DNA from 4 places in the Pseudovibrio sp. W74 genome. Region 1 is predicted to be linked to each of the others. Evidence: predicted binding sites of a transcription regulator. Region 1 holds the regulator's gene; each other region holds the start of a gene.
The links. Region 1 encodes LexA, which represses DNA repair genes until DNA is damaged. Its sites were predicted from a motif close to TGTTCNNNNTGTGTTCNG; they were not measured.
Positions count from the first base shown of each region.

Region 2: the regulator LexA is predicted to act here: its motif matches at 1,434-1,451, upstream of PsW74_RS03825 (YifB family Mg chelatase-like AAA ATPase).
Region 3: the regulator LexA is predicted to act here: its motif matches at 2,255-2,272, upstream of PsW74_RS23210 (PA0069 family radical SAM protein).
Region 4: the regulator LexA is predicted to act here: its motif matches at 1,744-1,761, upstream of uvrA (excinuclease ABC subunit UvrA).

Region 1 is NZ_LMCJ01000017.1:463,321-467,872, reverse strand. Features, by position in the region: gene PsW74_RS13430 (ComEC/Rec2 family competence protein) at 1-2,284, shown strand, start outside; gene lexA (transcriptional repressor LexA) at 2,180-2,902, opposite strand; gene glp (gephyrin-like molybdotransferase Glp) at 3,152-4,366, opposite strand; gene moaC (cyclic pyranopterin monophosphate synthase MoaC) at 4,363-4,552, opposite strand, start outside.
Region 2 is NZ_LMCJ01000004.1:143,274-147,825, forward strand. Features, by position in the region: gene PsW74_RS03815 (YraN family protein) at 1-212, shown strand, start outside; gene gshB (glutathione synthase) at 331-1,305, shown strand; gene PsW74_RS03825 (YifB family Mg chelatase-like AAA ATPase) at 1,498-3,024, shown strand; gene PsW74_RS03830 (PAS domain-containing hybrid sensor histidine kinase/response regulator) at 3,092-4,552, shown strand, end outside.
Region 3 is NZ_LMCJ01000057.1:44,105-48,656, forward strand. Features, by position in the region: gene PsW74_RS23195 (NADP-dependent malic enzyme) at 1-768, opposite strand, end outside; gene PsW74_RS23200 (ceramidase domain-containing protein) at 887-1,567, opposite strand; gene PsW74_RS23205 (glycosyltransferase) at 1,591-2,184, opposite strand; gene PsW74_RS23210 (PA0069 family radical SAM protein) at 2,370-3,425, shown strand; gene PsW74_RS23215 (ribonuclease HII) at 3,479-4,132, shown strand.
Region 4 is NZ_LMCJ01000021.1:107,704-112,255, reverse strand. Features, by position in the region: gene uvrA (excinuclease ABC subunit UvrA) at 1-1,531, opposite strand, end outside; gene PsW74_RS15105 (single-stranded DNA-binding protein) at 1,933-2,490, shown strand; tRNA gene PsW74_RS15100 (tRNA-Glu) at 2,758-2,832, opposite strand; gene PsW74_RS15095 (VOC family protein) at 3,023-3,463, opposite strand; gene PsW74_RS15090 (cold-shock protein) at 3,881-4,462, shown strand.

The sequences.
Region 1 (4,552 bases):
GCTGAAGCCGGATTGGTCAGCTGTTATGACTTATACCCGCTCTGCTCTCGTGCAGGATTGGAACAAGGGACATGGCATTCTCTGGTATGCGATCTGTCATCTGGCTGGGGTGCTGGTTTATTTCTCACTCCCTGCGGAGCCTTATAGTGTTTTAAGCGGAACTCCTTTTATCTTATTGGGATTATTTGCTTTTCGTCGTTGGAGAGTTGGGAGATTGACGGTTGGACTGACCGCGCTTTTGTTCTTTACAGCCGGGTTCTTCCTTGCGGATTTGCGCGTGGAGTATGCGCGCGGTGACCCGCTGGAGCGCCCGGTTACACGCAAAGTGGAGGGAGTGATTGCTGGTTTGAAGCATTCTGGCAAAGGGGCTTACTCCGTCATTTTTGCAGATGTAAAAGCACTTTCACAGAAGGGCGTAACTCCTCTTTCTTATCGCATCCGGATCAGCATCAAGGGGATGAAAGAGGCACCCGTGATGGGGGACAGGATGCAGCTGAAGGCTCGGTTATTGCCGCCGGGAGGTGCGGTGCGCCCCGGTGGGTATGACTTTGCCCGCACTGCGTTTTTCAGTGGGATTGGTGCGGTTGGCTATGCGCTTTCCAAGCCGGTTGTTGTGGCACACGTAGAGGGCACAAGTTTTCTGCAAGGGGTGGAGCGTGTGCGTAGTGGGATAGCACAGCGGATCCGGCGGGTGTTGGATAACAGCCCGGAAAGTGCATTTGCTGTTGCGCTTCTGGTGGGCAAGCGAGACTACCTTGCCACCGCTGACAAGGATGCGTTACGCAACGCCGGACTTGCTCATGTCCTTGCTATTTCCGGTATGCATATGGGCCTTGTGACCTCTCTGGTCTTCCTTGGTGCCCGCCTGATCCTATCCCTCAGCCAGTCGCTTGCGCTGAAAGGACATATTCACGTTTATGCCAGCGTGGCAGCACTGATTGCGGCGATTGTTTATCTTGGTTTGTCAGGAGCTTCTGTGGCAACGCAGCGGGCTTTTTTGATGGCGGCGATGATTTTATGCGCGGGTCTGCTTGGTCGGCGGGCCTTCAGTCTGCGTGGTCTGGCGCTGGCTTGCCTTGTTCTTTTAAGCCTGAGGCCGGAGGAAGTTCTGGCTCCCGGGTTTCAGATGTCCTTCATTGCAGTGCTCGCCTTGCTCTCAGCCTATATGCTTGGGAAGGATTGGTTGCTCGGTGATCGAGATAGTTCGCGCAGACGGAATGTCTCATGGTTTCATAAGGTTAGTCGTGTAAGCTTAAAGTGGATTCTAGCTTGTGCGTTGACCTCGTTGATTGCAGGTGCTGCCACGGGGCCAGTTGCGGCGATGCATTTTGAGCAGGTTGCGCCTTATGGAGTTCTGGGGAATATCCTTGCTATGCCATTGGTGACTTTTGTGGTTATGCCCCTTGGGTTATTGAGCCTGCTGGCGATCCCGTTTGGTGCGGATGCGTTCTTTCTGCAAGGGATGGAGGCTGGGTTGGCGCTGGTGCTGAAAGCTGCCTACTGGGTGAGCTCACTCAGTGAGGGGCTGACCAGTCTCGGGGTTGCCAGTGCTCCAGGGTATCTGCTCGTGATCCTAGCGATTGTCGTGCTGTGTGTGATGCCGCTGCGCCTGAAATGGCTTTCACTTCCGGCATTTACGGTGAGTGTCCTGATGTTTGCCGGTGGCAAGGCGCCTGATCTGATGATTGCGGATGCGGGCAAGCACATTGCTTATTATGGGCAGGATGGTGCGTTTCGACTGACGTCCTCGCGTATGTCGTTTGCTGCTGACAGCCTGTTGCGCGCTGGTGGGGGTTCAGCGGGTTCGTTCAAGCAGCACAAGGTGAGGGCTTCAGATCGGTCCTGTGATGAGCGCGGCTGTGTGATTGAGATATTCCCTCAGCAGCCTGCGGAGGGAGAGAGGGTAAGTTCAGAACCTATCCTGCTGGCGCAGTCCAAAGCAGTTGATGTTTTGGAGGCTGACTGCCATCTTGCCACCATCGTCATCACACAGGTTCAGGCGCCTCCGGCTTGCCGGGCTGAGCTGGTTATCGACCAGAAGATTTTCGGAGAACGAGGTTCAGCTTACATCTGGCTCTCAGCTGGCGCTAAGGGCGGGGAAAGAATAAAAAAAGTGCGCTGGGCATATCATGCTCAGCGCAGGCCTTGGAATCCGAAATTGCCTCAGGCAACCAATGATTTAATAGCGGCGGAAGAGCGCAATCATCTTGCCTTGAACGTGGACGCGACCCGGGCCGAAGATGCGAGTTTCGTAGGCGGGGTTGGCCGCTTCCAGCGCGACTGAGGCGCCTTTTTTGCGCAGGCGCTTCAAGGTTGCTTCTTCTTCATCAATCAACGCCACAACGATCTCGCCGTTATCAGCCGTGTCACCTCGTTTGATCAACACGGTATCCCCATCGAAGATACCGGCATCGATCATGGAGTCGCCTTTAACTTCCAGCGCATAATGCTCACCACGCCCCATCAGATCAGCCGGCATTGCGATGGTATGGCTTTGTGTCTGGATTGCTTCGATTGGTACACCCGCAGCAATGCGGCCCATGACCGGGATTTCCAGCGTCGGCACTTCGTCTGGTGATGTGGCGCGTGGAGGTGGCGGCGTTGCTACTTTCTTGCTCAGGGAGCCCTCAATCACCTCAGGTGCAAAGCCTTTTTCCTTGGCGGCAGGCTTCAGGCCCGGAGAAATTGAGTCTGGCAGTTTGAGGATTTCCAGCGCACGAGCTCTGTTCGGCAAACGGCGAATGAAGCCGCGCTCTTCCAGAGCTGTGATCAGCCGGTGAATGCCGGATTTGGAACGGAGGTCCAGCGCGTCCTTCATCTCATCGAAGGAGGGCGGAACACCGGCTTCCTTCAAGCGTTGATGGATGAACATCAAAAGCTCGTGTTGCTTCTGTGTAAGCATCTTTTATCCCCGTTCGCTCCTAAGGCGCTGATTGAAAGTGAGCGGCCATTCCTGACCAATCGCAGTTTTGTAATTCCAAGAAGCTGAAAGACTTCAACTTCTGCGATTGGAAGGACAAAACACGAACGTACTCTACCTGTTCTCATTGTGTTCTGCAATGGGTTTGTTGAGGTTAAGCCCTGCTAGAACTGGGGGATTTGGTTTCTGATGGGTGAGTGGGCAGGGGTTGCCCACTTGTGATGCCAGGATTTAGCCTAGCTTGAGCAGGTCCACTTTTTCACCTGCCTTTGCAGCCGGTGCGTGTGGTGGGCGAATGATCAGGGCATCTGCTTTTGTCAGCAAGGCAAGCATGGAAGAGTCCTGTTTGCCAAACGGTGTTGTAATCAGATCTCCGTGTTCGTCTGTACTCAGACTGGCGCGCAGATAGTCCTGACGCATATCATTTGCAGGCAAATCAGCCGCCAATGTGGCTTTGGTAACGCCTTGATTTGTCACAGAGACCGTGCGGCCTAGCATCTTATCCAGAAGCGGGCCAAGGAAGAGGAGTGCGCATACAAGGCTGGAGACTGGATTGCCAGGAAGGCCGAGGACTTTCATGGGGCCAAGGGCTCCGGCCATGAGGGGCTTGCCCGGGCGCATGGCGATGCGCCAGAAGCCTAGCTCCATGCCTTCAGCGCCCAGTACGTCCTGAATGAGATCGTGGTCGCCCACAGAGGCACCGCCGAGTGTCACCAGTACATCGGCTTTTGCTTCAATAGCCTGTTTCACGCGTGCCGTGATTTCCTCAGGCTGGTCTGGTGCAATGCCCAGCATCATTGGCGTTCCGCCACAGTTTCTGACGAATTCTGCGATGCCGACCTGATTGGACGCTATGATTTGATTCGGACCTGGTATCTGACCTGGCTCGACGAGTTCATCACCATTTGCGAGGATCGCAACGACTGGCTTTTTGCGCGCTGGCAAGGTTGCGTGGTTCATAGCGCCTGCAAGAGACAATTCACGGAAGCCGAGTGGAGCTCCTGCCTTCAGGAGGGTCTGGCCTTCTTTGAAGTCGAGGCCTGCTGGGCGGATGAACTTACCAACAGAAACGGCTTCCTCGCAAAACAGGTTATCCCCGTCACGGCGGGCGTTTTCCTGCATCAAAATCGCGTCAACGCCTGCTGGAACAGGTGCACCTGTAAAGATGCGCAGAGCTTCTCCGGCTTGCAACGTGCCATCGAAGTTATGCCCGGCAGCGACTTCTCCAATGACCTTCAAAGCAGTCTCTGGATCGACCGTATCAGCAGCTTTGACGGCATATCCATCCATTGCTGAGGCGGAAAATGGAGGCTGCGTTCGTGTTGCAGCAACATCTTCTGCCAGAATGCGTTCTCCGGCTTCAAGTAGTGGAAGCTGCTCGGTACCGGTCGGATTCACATCTTTCAGGAGGCGGTCCAGCGCTTCTTCAATACTGATCAAGTTCATTGGGAGTTATCCTCCTCAGCCAGATAGTGACCGGACTTGCCGCCCTTCTTCTCCAGCAACCGGATTTCACCGATCTCCATAGAGCGATCAACGGCTTTTGCCATATCGTAAATTGTCAGGCAGGCAACGGAGGCAGCTGTAAGTGCTTCCATCTCGATACCGGTCTGGCCGGACACTTTTGCAAAG
Region 2 (4,552 bases), on a different contig from region 1:
TGTTTGTGGAGGTGAAAGCCAGGCGGGGTGTGGATGATGGCTTATATGCAATCACGCAACGCTCTCAACGAAGGATTGCAAATGCCGCTCGAGAATGGGTTTCCCATCACAACGATGTGGTTGGAAAAACCTTGCGATTTGATGCGGTTATTCTTCCCAAATATGGAGAAGCCCAGCACTTCCCTAATCTTTTTGAAGCTGAAATTTTTTAGGAAACAAATATTTTATCGCAAAAATGTAGACAAATTGCTTTCTGACCCACATATCTGCAGCTAACATCCATTTTTATTTACATGGATTTCTATCCCAGCGTTATTTCAGGAGTGCCTCATGTCCCAAGCAGCTTCTTCTGGTGCCAAGCGGCCGCTTAAAGTCGCCGTTCAGATGGACCATATCTCAACCATCAACATTGCGGGCGACAGTGCTTTTGCTCTGATGCTAGAAGCGCAGGACCGTGGTTATGAGCTGTATCATTACACACCAGAGCGTCTGGCCCTGTGGGGTGAAAAGGTTATGTGCCGCGTTGAGCCGGTAACCGTGCGCGACGAAGCTGGCAATCACTTCAGTTTTGGTGAGCCTCAGCGCGTTGACATGTCTGATATGGATGTCGTTCTGATGCGTCAGGATCCTCCGTTTGATCTGGCTTACATCGCAGCAACCCATATTCTCGAAAAGCTTTCCGAGACAACGCTGGTCCTGAACAATCCAGTCTCTGTGCGTAATGCGCCAGAGAAATTGTTTGTGACCCAGTTTGCAGACCTGATGCCACCAACGCTGATTACTCATGATCGCGAAGAGATCGACGAGTTCCGCAATATCCATAGCGATATTGTAATGAAGCCGTTATTTGGACATGGCGGAGCTGCTGTTTTCCGCGTGACCAAGGATGACCTGAACTACGGTTCTCTTTATGACTTCTTCTCCGTCACATTTCGCGAGCCTTGGGTTATTCAGAAGTTCCTGCCAAATGTGAAACATGGCGATAAGCGCATTCTGTTGGTCGATGGCGAGTTTGCTGGTGCAGTAAACCGTGTCCCTGCAGAAGGTGACCTGCGCTCCAACATGGTACGCGGTGGGTCTCCAAAAGACAGTGATTTGACTGAGCGCGAAAGAGAGATTTGCGCGCGCCTTGGGCCGACACTGAAGGAGCAAGGACTCATTCTCGTTGGTATCGATGTGATTGACGGAAACCTCACTGAAATCAACGTGACAGCTCCGACTGGCATTCGCGCAATCCAGAAGCTGGGCGGGCCAGATGTGGCCGGCATGGTCTGGGATGTGCTTGAGAAAAAGCTTGAAGGCTAAAAAATATCAAGGGCCCTGTTGTTTGACAGGGCTTTTCTTTTTCCCAGTGACTTTCAATTATGAACTCAGAGATTTCAGATAGAGCTTCTTATGGGGGCTTTCGTATTTCTGAGTATTCAAGGCTTGTGTGTTTCCTGTTCGTTCCTGCTTAATTACTACAATGATGATAAATTGTGGTCGCAGGAGTGTCTGGTGTTCGCTCGCATCTCTACCGTTTCCTTTCAGGGTGTCGACGCTGCAAATGTTGACGTGCAGGTCCAGATTAGCCCCGGTTCTGTCTATTTCACTCTTGTTGGCCTGCCCGATAAGGCGATTGCAGAGAGCAAGGAGCGGGTTCGGTCAGCACTCATTGCTTCCGGCCTCGCGCTACCAGCCAAACGTGTGACGGTTAATCTGGCTCCGGCTGACCTACCTAAGGAAGGATCTCATTATGACCTTCCGATTGCGCTTGGCCTCTTAGTGGCGATGGGGGCACTGCCTGCGGAAGCTGTCGAAGGCTTCCTCGTTCTGGGTGAGCTCTCACTAGATGGCAGCATTTCGCACGTGAACGGAGCCCTTCCAGCTGCAATCGCTGCTGTTGCAAACGGGAAAGGTTTGATTTGTCCAGCAAGTTGCGGCTCTGAAGCGGCATGGGCGGATGAGAACCTGAAAATTATGGCTGCGGGATCACTGGTTCAGCTCTACCGCGCCTTGAAAGGTGACATTACTCTTTCTGCCCCAAAACCGCGTAGCTCTCCACAAGCTGCTAGTTCATTAGACCTTGCCGATATTCGAGGGCAAGAAACAGCGAAGCGAGCACTGGAGATTGCAGCGGCTGGCTCTCATAACCTGATGATGATTGGCCCTCCAGGCTCTGGAAAGACCTTACTCGCGAGCAGGTTACCTGCTCTTTTACCGCCACTATCAGCGCGCGAACTGCTGGAAGTTTCCATGATCGCTTCCATATCAGGTGAGCTGGAAGATGGTGCCTTGAGCAATCAACGTCCCTTCCGGGCACCGCATCACTCTGCCTCCATGGCCTCACTGGTTGGCGGTGGCATAAAAGCCAGACCCGGCGAAGTGTCCATGGCTCACAATGGTGTACTTTTTTTGGATGAACTGCCAGAGTTCGATAGTTCCGTTCTGGACAGCTTGAGACAGCCTATTGAGAACGGTGTGGCGACGATTGTTCGTGCCAATTATCGTGTGAGCTACCCATCTATGGTGCAAGTGGTTGCCGCGATGAACCCTTGCCGTTGCGGTTATGCAGGAGAACCGGGGCACACTTGCAGGCGAGGCGATAAATGCGCCAGTTCTTATCAGTCGCGAGTTTCCGGGCCGTTTCTTGATCGGATGGATCTGCAACTTCATGTTCCCGCAGTTTCTGCAAGAGACCTGATCAGCCCGCACACTTCAGAGAGCTCGGAAGTGGTTGCTCAACGTGTGGCACGTGCTCGTACAATTCAGCAAGCCCGTTATGTCTCCCTTGGACTAGACATCACCGTCAATGCACATGCCAGCGCGCGGACCATTGAGCAAATTGTTGCGCTGGATCAGGGCAGTAAGGAGTTGATTGAACAGGCATCCATACAGTTTGGTCTTTCTGCACGTGGCTACCATCGGGTTCTGAAACTATCGCGGACAATTGCAGATATGGACGGGTCAGATTCCGTTCAGCGTATTCACCTGGCCGAGGCCCTGAGCTTCAAGCGCTCTTCCGCCTATTTGGCCGCCGCGTAATCTGTTATATCCTACCAATTGAATTTTACTGATTTACCGAAATAGTTCGGGTGGAGCAAAAGCAGTGTTGAAACGGAGACTAAAAACTGAGGAGAGCACCCATGTTGTTACTCAGGCCCGCGTGTCTCTGATTAAGCAAAGCGAAATCACCGAGAAATCCTCCTTTGTTCTAAAGAGCCTCTCCATTTTCGTGGGCGTTATATGCTTGCTGATTGCGCTGCTGCTGACTGATTGGCGATCTGCACAAAGCCTCTATGTTGTATTGCTTGCCTTTGGAGCTGGCGCCGTGTTGTTTCGCCGATTTCCGGCAAGTGATGTTATCGCACAAAGCTGGAAAACAGCTCAGATCCGCAGTGAAGTTGAACAACTTGAAGATCCATCCGAATTAGCCAGTGATGCTGACTGGCAACTGCGCGAAGCAGATGATCGGCACCGCTCTATTCTGGATGCGCTGGGCGCTATCGTGATCCGTTGTGACAGCGAAGGCCTGGTGCTTTCCGTGAATGATGCAGGCAAACGCAATTTTCCGACTGGATTTGGTGTTGAAGTCGGGCGGGCTATTCATCTGCCCTATGCTGAAGACTTCACACCCGACCTTGAGGAAGGGGCTGCTGGAGCAACCGAAGACGTTGCTTTGCGCACAAAACACGGCACTCGCTGGTATTCACTCCTGCGCCTGAGTATTCGCGATGGCAGCGGCGGTGCTCCGATCATTCAGTGGATCCTGACGGATGTCACAGACAGGCGACAAGCTGAACAAAAGCTACGCGAAGACCGCGACCATGCAGCAAATGCTAGTGAGGCAAAATCTCGTTTTCTTGCGATGGTCAGTCACGAAATTCGTACGCCCTTAAACGGCGTCTTGGGCATGGCAGATTTGTTGGATGACACGACAACCACTGCAGAGCAGCAAAACTATATTAATGCGATCAGAACTTCAGGCTCCACACTTTTAATGCTTATTGATGAGGTTCTTGATTACTCCAAGATCGAAGCGGGTAAGCTGGAATTGGAATCTGGCAGTGTTGAGCTTACTCCGCTAGTGGAGCGCGTTGTGGAGTTGCTCTCTCCCAAAGCTCATGCAAAGGGGTTGCAGATTGGTTCATTTATCAGTCCATCCGTTCCAGATACCATTCAGAGCGACCCTGCACGATTACAGCAAATCCTATACAATCTGGTTGGAAACGCGATCAAATTTACAGAAGAGGGCGGTGTTTCATTAGTCCTGAAAGTCGCTACTGATACCACAGGCCATCATTTGCTAGAGTTCGCCATTAAAGATACTGGCCCTGGCATGGATGAAATCACTGCAGCTCGCATCTTCCGGGAATTTGAACAGGGTGAGTATGGCCGCGATCGCAAGTTCGATGGAGCTGGCCTGGGTCTGGCAATTTCCAAACGGCTGGCTGAGCTAATGGGAAGTTCACTCACCGTTCAGAGTCAGTTGGGTTGCGGCTCCACCTTCCTTCTTGAGATGCCTGTTGATGAGATTTCTGCAGACCCTGCCGAAAGTCATGAAGATCGCATC
Region 3 (4,552 bases), on a different contig from region 1:
CAGCGTGCGCTTGTCGGTTTTCTGCGCAAATACGGATTTCCATTCATCCATAAGGGCTTCGCGGCCTTCGTAGACAACACCCTCGATGTCAGAGACCCAGATGTTCTCGCGCTTTACACCGGAGGACACCAGCAAGTTAAGACAGGCCAGCGCTGCAGCGCCCGCGCCGGAAGCAACGACTTTAATCTCATCCAGCTTTTTGCCGGAGAGCTCCATGCCATTGCGCACCGCAGCTGACACGATGATCGCGGTACCGTGCTGATCATCATGGAAAACCGGGATATTCATTCTTTCGCGCAGGCGTTTCTCGATCTGGAAACACTCTGGCGCTTTGATGTCTTCCAGGTTGATACCGCCGAAAGTTGGCTCCAAAACGCCAACTGCATCAACGAACTTATCAACGTTGGTCTCGTCGACTTCGATGTCGAATACATCAATGCCAGCGAACTTCTTGAAGAGGACAGCCTTACCTTCCATCACCGGCTTGGATGCCAAAGGACCAATCGCGCCTAAACCCAGAACTGCGGTACCATTGGAGATGACACCAACAAGGTTTTGACGTGCGGTATAGTCAGCCGCTTTTGACTCATCCTTATGGATTGCCAAACACGGAGCAGCCACACCCGGAGAATAGGCAAGCGCCAAATCTCGCTGGTTTCCCAATGGCTTAGTTGCCTGAATTTCCAATTTACCCGCGCGCGGATACTCATGGTAAAAGAGCGCTTGTTCATCGAGTTCGCCGGAGGTAGGGCGTTTTTTGTCCGTCATCGTCTATTCTTGCCTGACCGAGTGAATGAGCGGCTCGCCACCGGGAATCACTATGACTTCCGGTTCAGATGTCGCAGTTTTGCAAAAACTAGACCATCGCCTAGGATTTTGCAGTATCTCAATACGTCTTAAAGCGTATAAATGCGCGAATTAGAATAAGCAAAACAATTGCATTCAAAATATGCCACAAGGAATGTGTTCCAACTGGCAAAATCGAGCAAATTGGCTCGTCCAAAATCCGGAAACTCATCGAAAGTGCGAAGACTACGCCTGCGGCTAACAGAGCGTTGGATGTTTGCCTTTTTTTGCTGCGGGTCAGGCCTGCAAAAAGCAGGATTGCGAGGAGTGCCGGGAAGTAGCCAGCAGTGGATCCGAGTATCCCCTCAAACAGCCTTGGGCCAAATGCCATTGCCCCAAAGAAGAGCAGCGTTGCGCCCAGTGATATCAAGAGGTTGGCATCCATGTATCGACGCGTGGCAAGGTAGAAGTAAACCAGCATGAAGATCGCAATCGGGATGACATCAGCCAGCATTGACCAGAGGGTTGCGAAGGTGTGGAACAGGAATGAGCCAATCCCAATTATGGTCAGCAGAGCAATGAGAACCAAAGCTGCGTTATCTTGTGCGTTGGTTTGCGTTGAATGCGTTTTTTTTGCGTTACTGCGTGCGTTCAACCAGAATTGAAGGGCAATCAGCGCGGCAATGATAAAAGCAGCGTTGCTCGCTGCATTGAGTGGCTCAGACCAGAATGCATCGGAGGTGCGCTCGCAGTATTGGTTCAGGTGTCGATTCCAATCCATGAGCCCTCCAAGCTGGTACCGCGTTATCTCGCCGTATTTTGAAAGATCACTGTACCGTTCAACCAATGGACCCGGCTAGCCCTCAAAACCTTCTGGAGCTGATCTTGCCGGTTCATTCCTGACGCGTTCGCCAGCGCTTGTTGCAGGTGGTCTTTGTAGATCAGCATGGGGAGCTGGTGGCATGATGCTTTTAGCAAGCGATGCGTGAGGGTGATAAGTTTCTGCTTGAGCTGTGCCACAGTGCCGAATTCTTCTGTGCGGCTGGGAAACACACCGACCAGATTCTGCTCAGTTCCGACCCGCTCCGCGCTCTCTATGAAGGATACGGCTTCTGCCTGCCAGCCCGCTTGCAGAATAGCGCCGGGCTGAATGAGCAAAACCCAGTTGGAACGGGTGCACCGTTTGAGCCCTTCGGCCAGAGCGAAACCAGATTTTGAGGTGGTGCTGACGAAATCCGCACCGCTGGCATCCGCGACAATCTCGGTCCCATCAGATGAGCCTTCGTCGGTGATAATGACTTCTTTCAGGATGCCTTCTGCGGAAGCCGGAACCAGAGCGGACAGGGTGAGCACCAGCCGGTGCTCGCTGTTATAGGTGGGAATAAGTGCGCTAATCATTCCAACAGCTTACAGTGATTTGCCTTATCTTTGGAAAGTAAAGGCTTGCAAATCCAGATATTTTGAGCAATGTTCCACTTATGTTCTCATAAGAAGATGAAAGTGCATGCCCCATGTCAACTGCACAAAATCACAGGGCCGAAACTGTGGCCGCTGATCCTTTGGGATCTTCGCTCCCGGTCAACATGACAGGTCGGGGCCGTGCGGCACATTCCAACAAAGCTGGCCGGTTTGAGGCGGAAAGCCGGGAACTGATGGATGATGGCTGGGGAACAATTGATGAACTTCCGCCGATCAAGACAGAAGTGCAGATTGAGACTGCGCGGCATGTGATCACCAAGAACAGCTCTCCTGACCTGCCTTTTGATCGCTCGATCAATCCGTATCGGGGCTGTGAGCATGGCTGCATCTACTGCTTTGCGCGGCCAACCCATGCGTATATGGGCTTGTCGCCAGGGCTGGATTTTGAAAGCCGCTTGTTTGCCAAGCCCAATGCAGCACAGGTGCTGGAGCGGGAGCTGGGTGCATCCTCTTATCAACCCAAACCCATTGCGATTGGCACCAACACTGATCCCTATCAGCCGATTGAACGCACGCACAAAATCATGCGCGATGTTCTGGAGGTTTTGAACAAGACGGGCCATCCGGTGACCATTGTCACCAAGTCAGCGCTGGTCATGCGGGACATCGATATTCTCAGCGAAATGGCAGAGCGTAATCTGGCAAAGGTGGCAATTTCTGTGACCACACTGGACCGGAAGATCGCGCGGAGCCTTGAACCGCGCGCGTCAACGCCGCCTCGCCGTTTGCAAGCGATCAAGGCACTGTCTGATGCGGGTATTCCAACCGCTGTGCTGGCAGCTCCGATCATTCCCGGACTGACGGATCATGAACTTGAGAGCATTCTTGAGGTTTGTAAGGAGCATGGTGCGACAGAGGCCAGTTACATTTTGCTGCGCCTTCCTCGAGAGGTTTCTGAACTCTTCAAGGAATGGCTTTTGCGGGAAGCTCCGGGCAGTTACCGGCGTGTGCTGAGCCTTTTGCGTTCCATGCGTGATGGAAAGGACTATGACGCTCAGTGGACGCAGCGCTTCAAGGGTAAAGGTCCTTACGCTGACCAGCTGGCAAAGCGCTTTCAGCTGGCGTGTAAGAGCAAGGGTTTATCCTCGCGCTCAATGAAGTTGTCCTGTGACCATTTCATCAAACCAACTTGCGGCGGTGTGCAGCTTTCATTGTTGTAGACGAGGCGTGTTTTGATGCTTGAAAGCTGCCGGGCTGCATGGCAATGAGGCGCATGTCGTATTTTGCAAACTCCCTCTTTGATATCGCCTTTCCTGATGCTCCTGACCTGCGCTTTGAGCGCTCTGTTGAGCAAGACCTGCAAGGGCGGTTTGCCGGTATTGATGAAGCCGGGCGCGGGCCATGGGCTGGCCCTGTGGTGGTTGCAGCAGCCAGCCTCGATTACGACAACCTGCCAGAGGGACTGAACGATTCCAAGAAGTTGACCGAGGCCAAGCGCGAGGAGCTCTTTGAGCAGATCCTTGAGATGGCTGATGTGAGTGTGTGCGTGCAAAGTGCGCAGACCGTTGACCGGATCAACATTCGCGAAGCAACCTTGCAGGGCATGCGCACCTGCGCCCGCTCGCTCAGCGTTCCGGTGAAACGGTTCTTCATTGATGGCAAGGATGTGCCCCATCACCTGCCGCAGGAAGGGCAAGCGCTGATCAAGGGTGATGGCCGCTGCCTCGCCATCTCAGCTGCTTCTATCGTTGCCAAGGTGACGAGAGACCGTCTGATGGTGAAGATGGACAGGTACCTCCCGGAGTACGGCTTTGCCAAACACAAAGGCTACGGCACCAAACAGCATCAGGAGGCGCTGGCAGCACACGGCGTAACCCCGCTCCACCGCTGTTCCTTCCGGCCTATTCGGGAGATGATTGAGGGGTAGTCTGGTCAGGTTGAATACGGGGGTGGCTTTCAGCAGTAATATGATGACATCCGACGATTTAAAACAGTTATTTACAAACAGGCTCGCGCGCTGTTTCATTTTATATTTTGCCCTATCTCTATTCATGAGCTTTCTGATTCATGGAGTTGCTTATTTCCATGGTGGGAGCAAACTCACACATGTCGAGCTTCCACTCGTAGAACATACTGAACTGTCAGTTGATGGTGAATTTGTTGTAACCTACGTGCCCTATTGGAATCGCATACAGATTTACCATCGAGAGCATGGATTTCTCTCTGGTTTCTTCTTAGGAAAGACAGCTGTCACTGGAGTATTCAGGATCTCTCCGGATAATCGTGTCATTGATTGCACACACAAGCGCGCTCCAAGTCCAAGCTTCCAGCTGTATTCATTTAGCGG
Region 4 (4,552 bases), on a different contig from region 1:
CGGAAGAGCGGTCCATGGAAAGGTATTCCAGACCAACATCGTTGAGGAACTTCAAGCGCTCACGGATTTCCTTGAGGATGCGATATGCGATTTCGTTTTGTTTATCGGAGAGCTTTTCATCAATGCTGGAGAACCAGTCATGTGCGGTTTTGATGGAAAGGGCTGTGATCTCGCCTATATGGCGATCTGCTATTTTGACGCAAAGAGCCTCAGGCTTGAGGCGGTAGCCTTTACAAGCATCGCAAGCATGGTCGGATTGGTAGCGTGAGAGCTCATCGCGCACCATCTGAGAATCTGTTTCACGCCAGCGCCGCTCGATGTTGCCGACAACGCCTTCGAATGGCTTTTCGGTTTTGTAAGAGCGGGTGCCGTCATCATAAACAAACTGCACTTTTGTGTTGCCGGTTCCGAATAGCACCGCATTGCGGAAGTCTTCCGGAAGGTCTTTCCAGGCTTTGGTCATTGGCTGCTTATGATGCTTGGCCAATGCTTCCAGTGTTTGCGTGTAATAAGGAGAGGTTGAGCCGGTTTTTGACCATGGCAGGATCGCGCCGCCTCGAAGGGACAGGGTTTGGTCCGGTACAACGAGTTCGGCTTCAAACGCCAGTTTTGTGCCGAGACCATCGCAAGTCGGGCATGCGCCAAACGGGTTGTTGAACGAGAACAGACGCGGTTCAATCTCCGGGATGGTGAAGCCGGACACCGGGCAAGCGAACTTTTCAGAGAAAATGAGCTGCTTTGCTTTGCCTTTTTCATCCTGCTGATCTGCAAACTCAACGGTAGCGAGGCCTTCGGCCAGCTCCAGTGCGGTTTCTAGAGAATCTGCCAGGCGGCCAGCCATGTCTTCGCGCACAACGATACGGTCAACAACGACATCAATATCGTGTTTGAACTTCTTATCCAGAGTGGGCGCATCGGCGATTTCATAATACTCGCCGTCAACTTTTACGCGCTGGAAGCCCTTTTTCATGAGCTCAGCGAGTTCTTTTCTATACTCGCCTTTGCGGCCACGCACGATTGGGGCCAGCAGGTAAAGGCGGGTTCCTTCTTCCAATGTCAGAATTCGGTCTACCATTTGGGAGACGGTTTGACTTTCAATTGGAAGGCCCGTTGCCGGTGAGTATGGAATGCCTACGCGCGCGAATAGAAGGCGCATATAGTCATAAATTTCTGTGACTGTGCCGACTGTGGAGCGTGGGTTTTTTGAGGTAGTCTTCTGCTCAATGGAGATTGCAGGTGACAGGCCGTCGATCTGATCTACGTCCGGTTTCTGCATCATTTCAAGGAACTGGCGGGCGTAAGCGCTCAGGCTTTCAACGTAGCGGCGCTGCCCTTCAGCGTAAATCGTATCGAAGGCAAGAGAAGATTTGCCCGAGCCGGACAGGCCAGTCATGACGATCAGACTGTCTCGTGGAAGATCCAGGTCCACATTCTTCAAGTTATGTTCGCGAGCGCCACGTACAGTGATCTGCTTCATAAGGTCTGCGCGCGCGGGAGTATTTTGTGTGTCATGTGTTGGCGACTTCGCCATGGAACTGTCCTTTATCACGGATACCGAGTTCGCATATAAAAAGCAAAACAGGTCTGGGCGCGATCCTCAAAATGCAGGAGAATGAGCGCTGGAAATCAGGTGGAACATAAACGGAACAATTTTAAGGAGCAAGCCTTTTTGAGTTTGCTCTCGTAAATTTGTCTTTTAGAAAAATTGAGAGTTGAACTTGGCAGTTTTGCAAGGCATTGTATCGGAACAAAAATAGAACGAGCAGAGAGCCTTGCTTGCGGGCGCCTGATATTCCGACTGAAAGCCTAGGAAATGTGGACAACCACCGCGGGTTTGAGAAAGTCTGTTTGAATTGTAGAGCGCGGAGCATAGGTTACTTGCCAACTTAACTCGCTTAAACTTTGGGTGGGTTCAGACTTAGGAGTAATTCAATGGCCGGTAGCGTCAATAAAGTCATTTTGGTTGGAAATTTGGGCGCAGATCCGGAAATTCGCCGTACGCAGGACGGTCGTCCGATCGTCAACTTGCGTATCGCTACTTCGGAGAGCTGGCGTGACCGTAATAGCGGCGAGCGCCGTGAGCGGACCGAATGGCACCGTGTTGTTGTGTTTAATGAAGGTCTAGCAAAGGTTGCCGAGCAATTCCTGCGCAAAGGCTCCAAGGTTTACATCGAAGGTCAGTTGCAAACTCGCAAATGGCAGGACCAGAGCGGCCAGGATAAATACTCCACCGAGATCGTTTTGCAGGGCTTCAACTCTACGCTGACTATGCTTGATGGTCGCGGCGAAGGCGGTGGTGCAGGCGGCCAGGGTGGCCAGTCCGGTGGCTTCGGCGGCAGCGGCGGCGGTGGCGGCGGATACGATCAGGGCGGTGGCTTTGGTGGTGGCGGCTCCAGCAATCAGGGCGGCGGCTTCGGCGGTGGCAGCGGAGGTGGTCAAGCACCATCTGGCGGCTTCGGCGGCGGAATGGACGACGAAATTCCGTTCTAAGCCAAGCATGCAATTCAAGATGGCCCGGAGTGAGCGCAGGTTCACTGCCGGGCTTTTTTGTGTTCCGGTGTGAGGTCTTGCTCAGAGAGTGACGTGGGTAAAAGTCTTATCTTTCGACTTTACTTGGGCTTAAGTGGACTGGTCGCGGCTATGAGGATTGGGGAGCTCGTTCGCAGAGATGTGTCGTCAGTACTTGCTCTCAAAATAATAGAGAAACAACGCATGAAGATGCGATGTTAGCAAAACAAATAAATTTAAGGAGAGAATTGGTACGCCCAAGGGGAATCGAACCCCTGTTTCCGCCGTGAAAGGGCGGCGTCCTAACCGCTAGACGATGGGCGCACTCTACAGCATTTGCGCAATTTGGCGCGCTGTGAGGAGGCTTATAAGTTTTCAGTAGGATATTGTCTAGTGCTTAAAATTTTATAATTCAAACAATCCACAAATATGGATTTAGTCTATTCTTTTCTTAATTATTGTTAGATTTCAGCGCCTCACTCGAAATTGAGGCGCTGAAATGCTTGTGCTGAAATTACCAGCTGCCGGTGTTGCCCATGGAAAGCCATGGCTCAGCTGGTTCAAGGCTTCCACCTTTTTGCAAAAGCTCAATGGAAATTCCATCTGGAGAAACAATGAATGCCATACGGCCGTCGCGTGGTGGTCGGTTGATTGTGATCCCAGAGGCTTGAAGCTTTTCGCAGGTCTCATAGATATTGTCGACTTCATAGGCGAGGTGGCCGAAGTTGCGACCTCCGGCGTACTCTTCCGGATCCCAGTTGTATGTTAGCTCGAGTGCTGGTGCGGAAGATGCGCTGAAGCTTTCTTTGTCTTCAGGCGCAGCCAGGAAGACAAGCGTGAAGCGGCCAGCTTCGCTTTCGTGACGGCGAACTTCTTCCAGCCCAAAGATACTGCAATAAAACTTCAGGGATTCATCAAGATCTTTAACGCGGACCATGGTGTGTAGATAACGCATGTCGAACTCTTTCTTTTATGGGATTGGCTCTATGAAGTGGGAACCAGCAGAGGTTGAAGTTGGCCGAAGCTAGCGCGAAAAAAGCTAGGAGGGAAGGGTGCCTAGTATTTCTGAATTCTGAATATGCAAGGTATGCTTCGCAATAGTGTGTATCTGATGACAAGCGGAGACTTTGAAAGTAACGCGGGGATTCATGGGATAAAATCTTCAGTAGTGTTAGCTATACCCCCTCCAAACTTCAGGTAAATGGTGTTGATAGGACAACACTAACCAAATCAATGGGGGATCATTTAGCTCTTTGTTAATTTTTTACCTTTTTGCCGTCGGGCGTAATGATATTCTTTTTGTGGAATCAAGTGGTGTTCGGTTTTGATCGAGCGTTACATTTCAGATGCGGCAAATTTCGGGGCATTCATCATGGTGGTAAAAACGGCGCCTCAGTTAGGCTCTGTCGAGGACCTGGTTGACGATACAGCCTTAGATGTTCTTCAAGTGGCAGGAACAATCAAGTGGTTTGATATTGGTAAAGGCTATGGTTTTGTAGAGCCGGAAGACGATCTGCCTGACGTCTTGTTGCATGTTACATGCTTGCGCAGAGACGGCTATCAGACGGCGTATGAAGGCGCGCGTGTTGTTTGCGAGGTTCTTAATCGTCCGCGCGGATTGCAGGCTATGCGCATTCTTTCCATGGATGAGAGTTATGCGGTTCATCCTTCTCAGCTGCCACCTTCTCGGACGCACGTGCAGGTGACGCCAGAGGGTAGCTTTATCGACGCGGAAGTAAAGTGGTTTAACCGGGTCAAGGGCTTTGGCTTCCTGACGCGCGGCGAAGGCACGGAAGATATCTTCATTCATATGGAAACGCTACGTCGTTTCGGTATTACTGAGTTGCGGCCTGGTCAAAAGGTGCAGGTGCGCTTTGGTGATGGGCCGAAAGGCAAGATGGCTGCGGAAGTTCGGCCTGTCGGGAGTGGTACTCACATTCCGGCATCTCACTGACGAGAGGCTGATCGTTTTCAGATCACATTCCTGAGATTTGCTAGTTTTAAGCCCTTGGTGACTTGCCAAGGGTTTTTCTTTGGCTCAAAG